3 regions of the Allobosea sp. P4_E12 genome follow, and region 2 is predicted to be linked to each of the others. Evidence: riboswitches for the same ligand, from Rfam matches in the RefSeq annotation. Region 2 holds a riboswitch; each other region holds the start of a gene.
What was found. Region 2 has a riboswitch for cobalamin ahead of AC1DW9_RS02315 (ABC transporter substrate-binding protein). Riboswitches for the same ligand answer to the same signal wherever they lie in the genome.

Region 1 (4,378 bases), on a different contig from region 2:
CCGGCCGCCCCTTCTTCGAGAGTGCGCTCCGGGCTCTGCGCGCCCGCGCCGTCAACATGGACGTGCCGATCACGCTCGGCATCGTGCTCGCGCTCGGCATGTCGGTGGTGGTGACCTGGAACCACGCCGAGCATGCCTATTTCGACGGCGCGGTGATGCTGATCTTCTTCCTGCTGATCGGGCGCTATCTCGACCAGCTGATGCGCCGCCGCACGCGCGACCTCGCTGGCAATCTTGCCGCGTTGAAGGCCGAAACCGCGACCCGGCTGATGCCGAATGGCGAGGCGATGGTGACGCCGATCGCGGCCATCGTGCCCGGCGACCGCGTCCTGATCCAGCCGGGCGAGCGCGTCAGTGTCGATGGCATCATCGAGACCGGCTCCTCCGAAATCGACCAGAGCCTCGTCACCGGTGAAACCCTGCCGCATGCCGTCATGGCCGGCGCGCAGGTCTATGCCGGCACCGTGAACCTCTCCGGGGCCCTGACCGTCAAGGTCGAAGCCGCAGCCAGCGGCACCCTGCTCGACGAGATCGATGCCCTGATGGCGCGCGCGGTCGAAAGCCGCTCCCGCTATGTCAAGCTTTCCGATCGGGCGGCAAGGGTCTACGCCCCTCTCGTCCACGCCACGGCGCTCGCGACCCTGCTGGGCTGGATGGCCTTCGGCCTGCCCTGGCCCGAAGCACTGATCATCGCCATCACCGTCCTGATCATCACCTGCCCCTGCGCGCTGGGGCTGGCGATTCCGGCCGTGCAGGTCGTTGCTGCGTCTGCCCTGTTCAAGCGCAAGGTCATGCTGAAACAGGGCGATGCGCTGGAGCGCCTGGCCGAAGCCGATGTCGCTGTCTTCGACAAGACCGGCACCCTCACCCTGCCGGACCCCGATCTGGTCAATGGCGCTGAGATCGATACCGCAACCTTGCAGGCGGCGGGCAGGCTGGCAGCCGCGAGCCGCCACCCTCTCGCCCGCGCCATCGCCCGTGCCGCCGGCCATCCTGCTCCTGCGAGCGATGTCAGCGAAAATCACGGCGCAGGCCTGAGCGCGATTGTGGATGGGATCGAGACCCGTCTCGGCAGCGTCGCTTATTGCGAGGCCGGGGCGGAAGCCGCCATCGTCGCCGCGCGCCATCCCTCAGCCTCCCTGATCGCCTGGCGCCATGGCACTGAATGCGCCATCTTCGCGGTCGATCAGAAGATCCGGCCGGAGGCGCGCGACTGTATCGCCGCGCTACGCGGTCTCGGCCTCGAGATCCGCATTCTCTCCGGCGACCGAAGCGAAGCTGTCGCGCCGGTCGCCTCGGCCCTCGGTATCACGGAGGCCGAAGCCGGCCTGCGTCCCGACGAGAAGCTCAAGGCGCTCGACCGGCTCAGCGCCAAGGGGCGCAAGGTGCTGATGATCGGCGACGGGCTCAACGACGCTCCGGCCCTTGCCAAGGCCCATGTTTCGATCTCGCCGATCAGCGCGACCGACCTGGCGCAGGCCTCGGCCGACATTGTCTTCATCGGCGACAGCTTGATGCCGGTCGCCGACAGCCTGCGCATCGCCCGCAGGGCGCGCAACCTCATGCTGGAAAACCTCTGGTTTGCGGTGCTGTACAATGCCGTCGCGGTGCCGATTGCCGTCGCGGGCTTCGCGACGCCGCTCGTCGCAGCCGTCGCGATGTCGGGCTCGTCACTGGTGGTCACGCTCAACGCGCTGCGCGCGGGACGCGGCCTGCCGCGGCAGAATACGGGAGTGGCGTCATGAATATCCTGGTGATCCTGTTCCCCCTGGCACTCGGTCTCGGACTGCTGGGGTTGGCGGCCTTCTTCTGGTGCATGCGCACCGGCCAGTTCAGCGATCTCGAGGGACCGAGCTGGCGCATTTTGAGGGATGACGACCTGCGTTCGCCTGGGGACACCCGCACCAACGATCATTGACGCAGCGGCCGTTCCGGCCTTACCTCGCCAGCGACGGTTCCCTTAGGGGATCAAAAGGGAATGCGGTGCGGATGGTTCGCCATTCAATGCCGTGGCTGCCCCCGCAACTGTAAGCGGCGAGCCTTTCGCCACACGCCACTGGGGCCCTCGGACCTGGGAAGGCGGCGACAAGGCACCGACCCGCGAGCCAGGAGACCTGCCGTCAGCCGTGGTCACACGCGAACACGTTCGGACGGGGTGTTTCGATCGCTTGTTGAACTGCACGCTGGCTAAGGGCAGCGGACGGGGCCTCGCGTTCGCGGTGACGTGCCACAGACGTCAACGCCCGAGGTTCCATCGTGATCCGTCCTCCCAAGGTTGCCCGGCGCAGCCGGCTGCTCATCACCCTGTCGCTCCTTGTCTCCGCCGGCTCCCTCCCCGCCAACCAGGCATCCGCCCAGTCAGCCACCGAATCGATTGCCCTCGACGAAATCGTCGTCAGCGCGACGACGCGACCCACGCCAGCGCGCGAGATCGCCAATTCCGTGACCGTCATCACTGCCGGTGATATCGAGCGCGAGCAGCGCCGGACCCTGCCGCAGGCGCTCGCCGCCGTTCCCGGCCTCAATATCGTGCAGACCGGCGGGCCGGGCGGGCTGACCTCGGTCTTCATCCGCGGCACCAACTCCAACCACGTCAAGGTATTGATCGACGGCATCGAGGCCAACGACCCGTCGACCCCGAACCGCTCCTTCGATTTCGGCTCGATGCTGACCGACGACATCGAGCGCATCGAAGTGCTACGCGGACCGCAAAGCGGCCTCTACGGCGCCAACGCGCTGGGCGGCGTCATCTCGATCACCACCAAGCGTGGCGAGGGTCCGCCGAAGCTCACGGCCCGAGCCGAGGCCGGCTCATACGGCACCTTCAACCAGTCGGTCGGCCTCAGCGGCGGCGATGACCGCTTCAACTACGCCCTCAGCATCGCCCATTTCAAATCGGATTCGACCCCGGTGACGCCTCCCGGGCTCGTGCCGTCGGGGCGCCGCGTCAACCCGAATTCCTACGACAATTGGACCTATTCGGCCCGGTTCGGCGTCGCGCTGTCCGATACGCTGTCGCTGAACTGGGTCGGCCGCCACACTGACGGCTACCTGCTCTTCACCGGCGATTCCGGCTTTCCGAGCACGCCCAGCAGCTTCCGCAGCAGCCAGGACTACAAGCAGGCCTTCACCCGCGGAGAGGTCGTCTGGGATCCGCTTGGTGGGCGCTTCGTCAATCGCTTCGGCCTGTCCTACAGCAATCAGGACCGCACCGGCCGCACGCCGAATGCGATTGGTATCCTCGGCCTGCCGACGGAGAATCTCGGCGAGCGCACCAAGGTCGACTGGCGCGGCGACCTTGAGCTGATGAAGGGGCAGACCCTGGTGATGGGTCTGCAATACGAGCGCGAACGGCTGGAAACCCGCGCGCTCACGGCATCCAACGGCAATACGGGCGCCTTTGCCGAACTCCAGTCGAATTTCGGCGACCGGCTCTTCATGGTCTCGAACATCCGCTACGACGATGACGAGACCTTTGGCGGCCACACGACCTACCGCTTCGCGCCAGCCTATATCGTGCCGGAAATCGAAACCAAGCTGAAGGGGAGCTATGGCACGGGGTTCAAGGCCCCGACCCTGAGCGAGCGTTTCAGCGATTCTCGCCCGGCCTTCAACTTCTTCGGCAATCCCAACCTGAAGCCGGAAGAAAGCCGCGGCTGGGATCTTGGCTTCGAGCAGCCTCTCCTCGATGACAAGGTCCGGTTCGGCGCCACCTATTTCCACAACGACATCGAGAACCTGATCGTCACCAACGTGGCGCGGAACTCCTATGCCAATATCGGCAAGGCCACGACCAAGGGGGTGGAGGCCTTTACCGCGCTCGAAATCTCGCCGCAGTTCAAGGTGCGGGCCGACTACACCTTCACCATCGCCAAGGACGACATCGCCCGGCAGGAACTGCTGCGCCGTCCCCGTCACAAGGCCAGCGTGACGGCGAGCTGGACCCCGGTTGACAAGCTCACCCTTTCGGCGACGCTGATCTATGTGGGTGAGCGCGTCGACGGAAACCGTGACTTCTCGATCTCGCGCATGCGGGCGCCGGGTGCGGCCATCGTCAATCTCGCCGCCGAGTACAAGGCGACGGACAGGCTCAGTGTCTTCGGCCGCATCGATAACCTGCTGGACAAGCGCTACGAGAACCCCGTCGGCTTCCTGGTGCCGGGTCTGAGCGCCTATGGCGGCCTGAAGGTAACGCTGTGAAGCCTTGGGCGGCCCGCGCGATGACTCGCGGCGCCGTTCTGGCGCTTGGCCTCTTGCTCGGTTTCGGCGGCCTGACGGCCGCCGAAACGCCGGCCAAGCCATCCCGCATCGTCTCGCTCAACATGTGCTCGGACGAACTGGTGCTGCGGCTCGCCGAGCGCGAGCGCATCGCCTCGGT
Region 2 (4,378 bases):
CGCCCTCGATCTCAATCCGGCCGCGCCCGGCGGAACCTCTGCCGATGCCACCGGCCTCGGCGAGATCGATCGCTCCGGCGGCCGCGTCAGCGTCGACGAGAAGCGGATGATCAACTGCCGCGCCGATGTGAACCAGCTCCTGCCGCTCAAGTACAAATGGGCCTGGGAGAAATACCTCGCCGGCTGCAACAATCACTGGATGCCGACAGAGGTCTCGATGCAGGCCGATATCGCTCTGTGGAAGTCGAAGGACGGGCTGACCGAGGACGAGCGCCGCACGATCAAGCGCAATCTCGGCTTCTTCGCGGCCTCGGAAAGCCTCGTCGCCAACAACATCGTGCTCGCGATCTACCGTCATCTCACCAATCCGGAATGCCGGCAGTACCTGCTGCGCCAGGCTTTCGAGGAGGCGGTGCACACCCACACCTTCCAGTACATCGTCGAGAGTCTCGGCCTCGACGAGGGCGAACTCTTCAACATGTATCGCGAGGTGCCTTCGATCACCGACAAAGCGGCCTGGGCCCTGAAGCACACCCAGCATCTCGACGATCCCGATTTCGAGACCGGCACGCCCGAGGCCGATCAGGCCTTCCTGCGCGACCTCGTCGCCTTCTACGTGATCTTCGAGGGCATGTGGTTCTATACCGGCTTCGCCCAGATCCTGTCGCTCGGCCGACGCAACAAGATGGTCGGCATCGCCGAGCAGTACCAGTACATCCTGCGCGACGAGAGCATTCACCTGAATTTTGGCATCGACGTGATCAACCAGATCAAGATCGAAAACCCGCATCTCTGGACCAAGGCCTTCCAGGACGAGCTGCGCGGCATGATCCGCGACGCTGCCGAACTCGAGGCCGCCTATGGCCGGGACACCATGCCGCGCGGCTTCCTCGGCCTGAATGCTGCGCTCTGCGAGCAGTACATGCATTTCATCGCCAACCGCCGTTGCGCGCAGCTCGGCCTCGCGCCGGTCTTCGCGGAAACGGAAAACCCGTTCCCCTGGATGAGCGAGGCGATGGACCTGAAGAAGGAGAAGAACTTCTTCGAGACCCGCGTCATCGAATACCAGAACGGCGGCGCTCTGAGCTGGGAGTGAGCTGAGAAGGATGGAGCCGTCTCGCTGCAGGGCTCCATCAGCAGGCGGTGTGGTCGGTGCCTGCGGCTTGACGCCGCCTTGGGCCCCTCTATGGTCGGCCGCGATCAAGGTTCCTCGGGTCCAGGCCCGAAGCTAAGAGGGAATTCGGTGAGGCGCCCTGCGCCGAATCCGAGGCTGCCCCCGCAACTGTAAGCGGCGAGCTCTTCTCCCAACGTCCACTGGCGCTCTCACGCCGGGAAGGCCGGGCGAAGCCAGCGCTGACCCGCGAGCCAGGAGACCTGCCCTGATCGCAGAAGCGTCTTTCGGGCGGGGTGTCCGGGGGGATTTGCGTCGGCGGCAGGTCGTAGACCCGCACCCCCGAACCGATCCGCTCAAGCTCCCGGCTCGTCATCTCGGGGAGCGATGAATTCCATGTCCATGATGCCGAACCACGCGGTCGCAGCCGCGGCAGAGCGCTTGACGCAGACTCGTCGAGCAGTCTATCGAAATTGTAATATTGTTGCATTACAGGATCGGCCGTGCGAGGCCCTCGAGCCTCGCGACGCATGCCGTCGCTCGACGCTATCGGAGACTTCAATGCGCAGCGCCGCACGCCATTCTTGCCTTTCGTTCGTCGCAGCCATCGGCATGTCGATGTCCGGAGCGGCCTTGGCCGCGCCGACGCAGTATCCGCTGACGCTGGAGAATTGCCGGGAGACGATAACGTTCAACCAGGCGCCAAAGCGCGTCGTGGCGGTCGGACAGACGCAGACCGAGATCCTCTACGCGCTCGGGCTCGGCGACAAGGTCGTGGGCACAGCCGTGTGGTTCAGCCCTGTCGCGAAGCCCTATGAGGCGGTCAACGCCAAGGTGAAGCGGCTTGCCGACAACGATCCGAGTTTCGAGGCCGTCGTCGCCCAGGAACCCGACCTCGTGACTGCGATGTTCGAATGGCATATCGGCCCCAACGGCATCGTCGGCAAGCGCGACCAGTTTGCGAGGCTGAAGGTGCCGACCTATGTCTCGCCCACCGACTGCGTCGGAAAGGACAATTCCGGGCCGGGCGACGGCGTCCGCACGCAGATGTTCACGATGGATCTCGTCTACCGCAATATTCGCGAGTTCGGGCAGATCTTCGACGTCTCCGATCGCGCCGAGGCGCTGGTCGCCGAATTGAAGGCCCGCGAGGACAAGGCGGTCGCTTCTGTGGCCGGTATCAAGCCGCAGGATGTCCCCGTCGTGGTCTGGTTCTCCAGCAAGGACATCAAGGGCGACGCCTTCCTGGCCGGCAAGAATGGCGTGCCTGCCTATATCCTGTCGAAGCTCGGCGCCCGGAACGTCATCACCACCAACGAGGAATGGCCGCTGGTCGGTTGGGAGACCGTCGCTTCCGCCAACCCTGCCGTCATCGTCGTGGTCAAGATGGATCGCCGGCGTTTCCCAGCAGATGACATCAATCTCAAGCTCGACTTCCTCAAGACCGACGCGGTTGCGAGCAAGCTCGACGCCAGTCGGCAGCAGCGGATCGTGATCATGGATGTCGGCGCGACCAGGGCCGGGCTTGATACGATCGACGGCATCGAGGCGCTGGCCAACGGCATCAAGAGCTTCGGCCTCACCAAGTGAGCCATGGAGTGGTTCGGCCCAACTGGTTGGCGAGGGGCGCAGTAGCGATCCTCGCCTTCGTCCTGCTGATACTCGCGATCGCGCTCGCCGTGACGATCGGCGAAATGTCGATCCCGCTTGCCACGGTCTTCAGGGCCCTGGGCAACGGGTTGTTCGATCTCGACTACCCCGTGAGCGCGATCCAGCAGGGCGTCATCTTCGACTACCGGTTGAGCCGGGCTGTGGTGGCGGCCCTCTGCGGAGGAGCGCTCGCGCTTTCGGGGGCAATCCTGCAGGCGCTGCTGCGCAATCCGCTCGCAGAGCCCTATATCCTCGGTATCTCGGCCGGAGCCTCGACGGGTGCGGTCGCGGTGATGATCCTGGGCTTCGGCGGTGCTGCGCTCAGCATATCTGGCGGTGCCTTCCTCGGCGCCATTGCTGCGCTCGTCATCGTTGCCTTGCTCGCCGCAGGGGCCGGTGGCGCGACCGACCGCGTGATCCTCGCAGGCGTCGCCGGATCGCAGCTGTTCAATGCGGCGACCGCGACGATCGTCACCACGCTGGCCAGTGCCGAACAGGCCCGCGGCGTGATGTTCTGGCTTCTCGGTAATTTCGGGGGGGTGCGCTGGCCCGATGTCTGGCTCGCTACGCCAGTGGCCTTCGCGGGCTTCGCTGTCTGCATCTTTCATACGAAGGCGCTCGATGCGTTCGCCTTCGGCGCGGATGCCGCGGCCGCGTTGGGCGTGGCGGTGACCCGCGTGCGCATCGTGCTGTTCGTGACGACGGCCGTCATGACAGCGACCATGGTCAGTATCGTCGGCACGATCGGGTTCGTCGGTCTCGTCATACCCCACGCCGCGCGCTTCCTGACGGGCCCAGCCCATGCCCGGCTGCTCCCGGCATGCCTGATCATCGGTGCAATCTTCATGATTCTTGCCGACATCCTGTCGCGGACGCTGGTGCCGCAGCAGATTCTGCCGATCGGCGTCGTGACGGCGCTGTTCGGCGCCCCGGCCTTCGCCTTCATACTCTATCGCGCGAGGCGACCGGCATGACGCTGGCCGCGCGCGACGTCCGTTGGAGCGCCGGAGGGCGCGTGATCGTGGACGGCGTGACGCTGCACGCCGAACCGGGAAAGATCCTCGGTCTCATCGGCCCCAACGGTTCGGGAAAGTCGAGCCTGTTGAGGCTGCTGTGCCGCCTGCGCAAGGTCGCAAGCGGCGTGGTGACGCTGGACGACCGCGAGATCGGCACCTTGTCGCGGCACGACCTCGCCCGGCGCCTGGCCTTTGTCGAGCAGCAGGCGACGACTGAAATCCAGCTCTCTGTGTGCGACGTCGTCAGACTCGGACGGACCCCGCATCGCGGCGCACTCGCGTCCTGGACAGCGGCCGACGAAGACGCGGTCGAGGCCGCGCTGGCACGCGTCGATATGGCCGATCGACATGACCAGTTCTGGCATACGCTATCGGGCGGAGAGCGCCAGCGCGTCCACATCGCGCGCGCACTCGCGCAAATGCCGAGTGAACTTATCCTCGACGAGCCGACCAACCATCTCGATATCCAGCACCAGCTCTCGATCCTGACCCTGATCAGGCGCCTGGGTATCACCTGCATCATGGCCTTGCATGATCTCAACCTGGCATCGCTTTTCTGCGACGAGATCGCCGTGCTGCATGAGGGCAAGCTGGTCGATGC
Region 3 (4,378 bases), on a different contig from region 2:
CAACCCGCCTCGTCCGGCCAGGTCACGCGCAACCGCCGTGAGTTGCGCGCGCTCAATCACCCGCCCATCGGGATTGTTCGGGTTGACCAGCACGACCACGCCCGCATCGCCCGCCTCCGCGGGCGTTGCGCTCTCCCGCACGTCCATCCCCGCCTTGCGCCAGGCCACCGCATGTTCGGCATAGGTCGGGCCGATCACGACGACTGGCCCGGTGTTCGCAAGACACGGCAGCAGTTCGATCAGGATCTGAGTGCCGGGCGCCGCGACGATGCCGGCCGTCTCGGGCACCCGGTACGTCTCGCGTGCCGCAGCGAGCAATGCCGCCTCGTCCCGCACTCCCGGCAGGCGCTGCCAGAGGCTTAACGGCAGCGCAGGAACCGGATAGGGGATGGGATTGATCCCGGTCGAAAGATCGATCCATGGCTCGGGCGCCTCCGGGAACAGCGCCTTCGCCTGTGCCAGATCGCCGCCATGCCAGACCTTGCCTGCCGCCTCAGCCATTCCCGCCCCGCATGAGCCTGTCCGATTCCCTACCGCTCCTCGCCGCCGCCCTGATCATCGAGGCGGGATTCGGCTACCCCCAGGGCTTGTATGCGCTGATCGGCCATCCCGTCACCTGGATCGGTGCGCTGATCTCCCGGCTCGACCGGATGCTCAATCGCGAGCGCGCCTCCTTCATCGTGCGCAAGGCGGCCGGCGGCCTCGCCCTCGCGCTGCTGCTTGCCGCCACATTCGCCATCTCATGGGGGCTGACCCTGCTCTGCCGCGGCCTCGGCCCGCTGGGCTGGCTGCCCCTCGCGCTCGTCGCCTCCAGCCTCATCGCACAGCGCAGCCTGCACGAGCATGTCGCACGGGTCGCCGAAGGACTGGAGCGGGACGGGCTCAAAGGCGGACGCATCGCCGTTTCGATGATTGTCGGCCGCAACCCCGAAACCCTCGACGAAGCCGGAGTTTCCCGCGCCGCAATCGAAAGCCTTGCCGAGAATTTCTCGGACGGGATCGTCGCTCCGGCTTTCTGGCTCGGCGTCGGCGGCCTGCCGGGCGGCGCGCTCTACAAGGCGATCAATACCGCCGATTCGATGATCGGCCACAAGACACCGCGCCACCTCGCCTTCGGCTGGGCGGCGGCGCGTCTCGACGACCTCGTCAACCTTCCCGCCTCTCGCCTCACCGCGCTGCTGCTGACCGCAGCCGCCGCACTCGACAAAACGTCAGACCCCGCCAATGCGTGGCGAGCTGTCCGACGCGATGCCCGCCATCATCGTTCGCCCAATGCCGGTTGGCCGGAAGCCGCGATGGCAGGTGCGCTCGGCCTCCGGCTGGCGGGCCCGCGCGTCTATGGCGATGTCAGGGTCGACGACGGGTGGATGGGGGACGGCCGGGCCGAAGCGGAAGCGGCGGATATCCGGCGGGCGCTCGCTCTCTATCGGAGGGCGTGTCTGCTGCTGTGGGGGCTCGCCGTTGCGGGGGCCGTCACCGCGCTCGCCCTCTAGTTCATCGGACCGGGCATCGCATCGGGAACGACGATCTCACCTTCTGTGTTTGCTTCGACTTTCCCGAAAGCTGCGATCCACGTTTCGGGTCGATGCCCTGGCCTCAGAACTCGATCCCGGCCTGTGCCTTCACGCCCGCCGCGAAGTGATGCTTGACCACCGTCATCTCGGTGACGAGGTCTGCGACGGCGATCAACTCGGGCTTGGCATTGCGGCCGGTGACGACGATGTGCAGATCAGGGCGCCGGCTCGCCAATGTCTCGACCACCTCCGCCAGCGGCAGATAGTCGTAGCGCAGCGCGATATTGAGTTCGTCGAGCACGAGCAGGCGTATCTCCGGATCGTCCATCAACGCCTTGGCCTTGGCGAAGGCGCGCCCGGCGGCAGCGATGTCGCGGGCCTTGTCCTGCGTTTCCCAGGTGAAGCCTTCGCCCATCGTGTGCCAGACGATGCGATCGCCGAAGGCGTCGAGCGCCTTGCGTTCACCTGTCGCCCAGGCGCCCTTGATGAACTGCACCACCCCGACGCGCCAGTCATGGCCGAGAGCCCGCAGGATCAATCCGAAGGCGGCGGTCGACTTGCCCTTGCCTGGCCCCGTATTGACGATCAGGAGTCCCTTTTCGATCGTCTTGGCGGCGACCTCGGCATCCTGCACCGCCTTGCGCTTTTCCATCTTGGCCTTGTGGCGGGCGGCCTCGTCAGCATCGATCGTCATCGGAACCTCCTGCTCATTTCACCTGCATCGGCAGACCGGCGACCATGAAGATCACCCGGTCGGCCCGCGCCGCAAGCATCTGGTGCAACCGCCCCGCCTCGTCGCGGAACCGTCGGGCGAGCGCATTCTCGGGCACGATACCGAGCCCGACCTCGTTGGAAACCAGGACCACCGGGCCACGTGCCGAAACGCAGGCCTCGACCAGTTCCCGGCTTGCAGCCGCCACATCCTGCTCTGCCAGTATCACGTTGGTCAGCCAGAGCGTCAGGCAGTCCACCAGGGCAGGTTGCCCCGCGGGAACCGCGCGGATCGCCTGCGCCAGGGCCAGCGGCGCATCGATGGTCATCCAATCCTGCGACCGGCGGGCGCGGTGCTCGGCAATCCGGGCGCGCATCTCATCGTCATAGGCCTGCGCCGTGGCGAGATAGATCCAGGGCGCCGGCACCATCTCGATCAGGGCCTCGGCATGGCGGCTCTTGCCGGAGCGGGCGCCGCCCAGAACGAGGGTAAGAGGGGAAAGGATCGCTGCCACTGCCAAAATCTCAACCCAGGGAAGATCAGCCTAAGGAACGGACCTGGCGAGCGAAGCGAAACAAGCCGGGACAGGCCATCAGAGATCACATCGCTTCACTGCGCTCGCAATCACGATCGCTGCATTGCACAGCACCGTGCAGATGGCTAATGATCATCCCCGACGGTGCCTCTGCAAGGAGGTGAAAAGGGAACGCGGTGCGATACCGCGGCTGCCCCCGCAACTGTAAGCGGCGAGTTTCGCGCCATCGGCCACTGGGATTGTCCCGGGAAGGCGGCGAGAGATCCGGACCCGCGAGCCAGGAGACCTGCCGTCGATGAGTGATGCAATCCAGCGGGCTGCCGGCGGGGTGGCCAAGGAGACCGAGATGACGACGAATACGGCTTCGATCACCACCCAGGCCAGCGCATCCGAGCGCGTCAAGGCTGTCGCAGCTGCCCTGGCACTCGGCGCAGCCCTGATCTTCACCGTCGGCTTCGCCCATTCGACCAGCGTTCACAACGCAGCCCACGACACGCGCCACACCCTCGCCTTTCCCTGCCACTGAGGGAAAGGCAACATGGTCAATCGTGTTCTCACGGTCAGTCTTCTGGCCGGGCTTCTTGCTGGGCTCCTGGTCGCAGCACTCCAGCATGTCACCACCACGCCGCTGATCCTCAAGGCGGAAACCTTTGAGACGGCGTTGCGCGCAGCCGAGCTTCAGCACGCCAGCTTCACCGGCGATGCCAGGATCGTCCTTGCCCATGGCGGCGCCGACGCAGCCGACCACGCCGAGTGGAAGCCACAGGACGGCTTGCAGCGCACGGCCTTCACCACCATCGTCACCATTGCGACCGCGATCGGCTTTGCCGCCCTGCTGCTCGGCGGCATGATCGCAGCGGGCGATGCCATCACTGAACGGACCGCACTGATCTGGGCGGCTTGCGGCTTCCTGGCCTTCGGCCTCGTGCCGGCGACCGGGCTCGCACCGGAATTGCCCGGCAGCGCGTCAGCCGAACTGCTCCACCGCCAGACCTGGTGGATCGCCACCGCGCTCGTCACCGCCGGCGGCCTCTGGGTCTTCCTGCGGACGGAGGCGAGCTGGCTGCGGGCACTTGCCGTGCTTGCCATGCTCGTCCCGCATCTGATCGGCGCACCACATCCCGCCGCCCCGGAGAGCAAGGTCCCGGCCGAAATCGCAGCGCATTTCGCCGCGCTCTCGCTCGCGCTCCAGGCTGCCCTCTGGCTCGCTACCGGCTTTGCCGTCGGCGTGCTCTGGCCCTGGGCGACGCGCCGTGCCGCAGCCCCGGCCAAGGCCTGACGCTGAGCGCGATCCCCCGGGATCGCGCCGGAAGCAAAGGAACCGGCCTATGCCCGAAGGCGATGTCACCATTTTCGTCTGCGTCGCCTGCCGGCGCGCGCGGGCGGACCTGCCGGAGGGTTACGACCAGCCCGGACTGGGTTTTGCCGAGGCGCTGCGCGAACGCATCGCGCGCGACGGCGGGACGCTTCCGGTCGAACCCGTCGACTGCCTCGCGGTCTGCAATCGCCCCTGCACCGTCGCCTTGGCGGCCGACGGCAAATGGACCTATCTGATCGGCGATCTCGACGCAGACACCCATATCGCCGAAATCGTTGACGCAGCTGCAAGCTTTGCAG

Region 1: another riboswitch for cobalamin. It lies ahead of AC1DW9_RS11400 (TonB-dependent receptor plug domain-containing protein); the one in region 2 lies ahead of AC1DW9_RS02315 (ABC transporter substrate-binding protein).
Region 3: another riboswitch for cobalamin. It lies ahead of AC1DW9_RS25240 (CbtB domain-containing protein); the one in region 2 lies ahead of AC1DW9_RS02315 (ABC transporter substrate-binding protein).

Annotation. Positions count from the first base shown of each region.
Region 1 is NZ_JBFUIY010000007.1:203,662-208,039, reverse strand. It holds gene AC1DW9_RS11410 (heavy metal translocating P-type ATPase) at 1-1,745, shown strand, start outside; gene ccoS (cbb3-type cytochrome oxidase assembly protein CcoS) at 1,742-1,918, shown strand; cobalamin riboswitch at 1,936-2,136, shown strand; gene AC1DW9_RS11400 (TonB-dependent receptor plug domain-containing protein) at 2,257-4,200, shown strand; gene AC1DW9_RS11395 (ABC transporter substrate-binding protein) at 4,221-4,378, shown strand, end outside.
Region 2 is NZ_JBFUIY010000002.1:47,334-51,711, forward strand. It holds gene AC1DW9_RS02310 (ribonucleotide-diphosphate reductase subunit beta) at 1-1,096, shown strand, start outside; cobalamin riboswitch at 1,187-1,396, shown strand; gene AC1DW9_RS02315 (ABC transporter substrate-binding protein) at 1,673-2,701, shown strand; gene AC1DW9_RS02320 (FecCD family ABC transporter permease) at 2,710-3,735, shown strand; gene AC1DW9_RS02325 (ABC transporter ATP-binding protein) at 3,732-4,378, shown strand, end outside.
Region 3 is NZ_JBFUIY010000023.1:42,009-46,386, forward strand. It holds gene cobD (threonine-phosphate decarboxylase CobD) at 1-501, opposite strand, end outside; gene cbiB (adenosylcobinamide-phosphate synthase CbiB) at 513-1,493, shown strand; gene cobO (cob(I)yrinic acid a,c-diamide adenosyltransferase) at 1,597-2,208, opposite strand; gene cobU (bifunctional adenosylcobinamide kinase/adenosylcobinamide-phosphate guanylyltransferase) at 2,222-2,746, opposite strand; cobalamin riboswitch at 2,887-3,069, shown strand; gene AC1DW9_RS25240 (CbtB domain-containing protein) at 3,057-3,287, shown strand; gene AC1DW9_RS25245 (CbtA family protein) at 3,300-4,040, shown strand; gene AC1DW9_RS25250 (DUF1636 family protein) at 4,090-4,378, shown strand, end outside.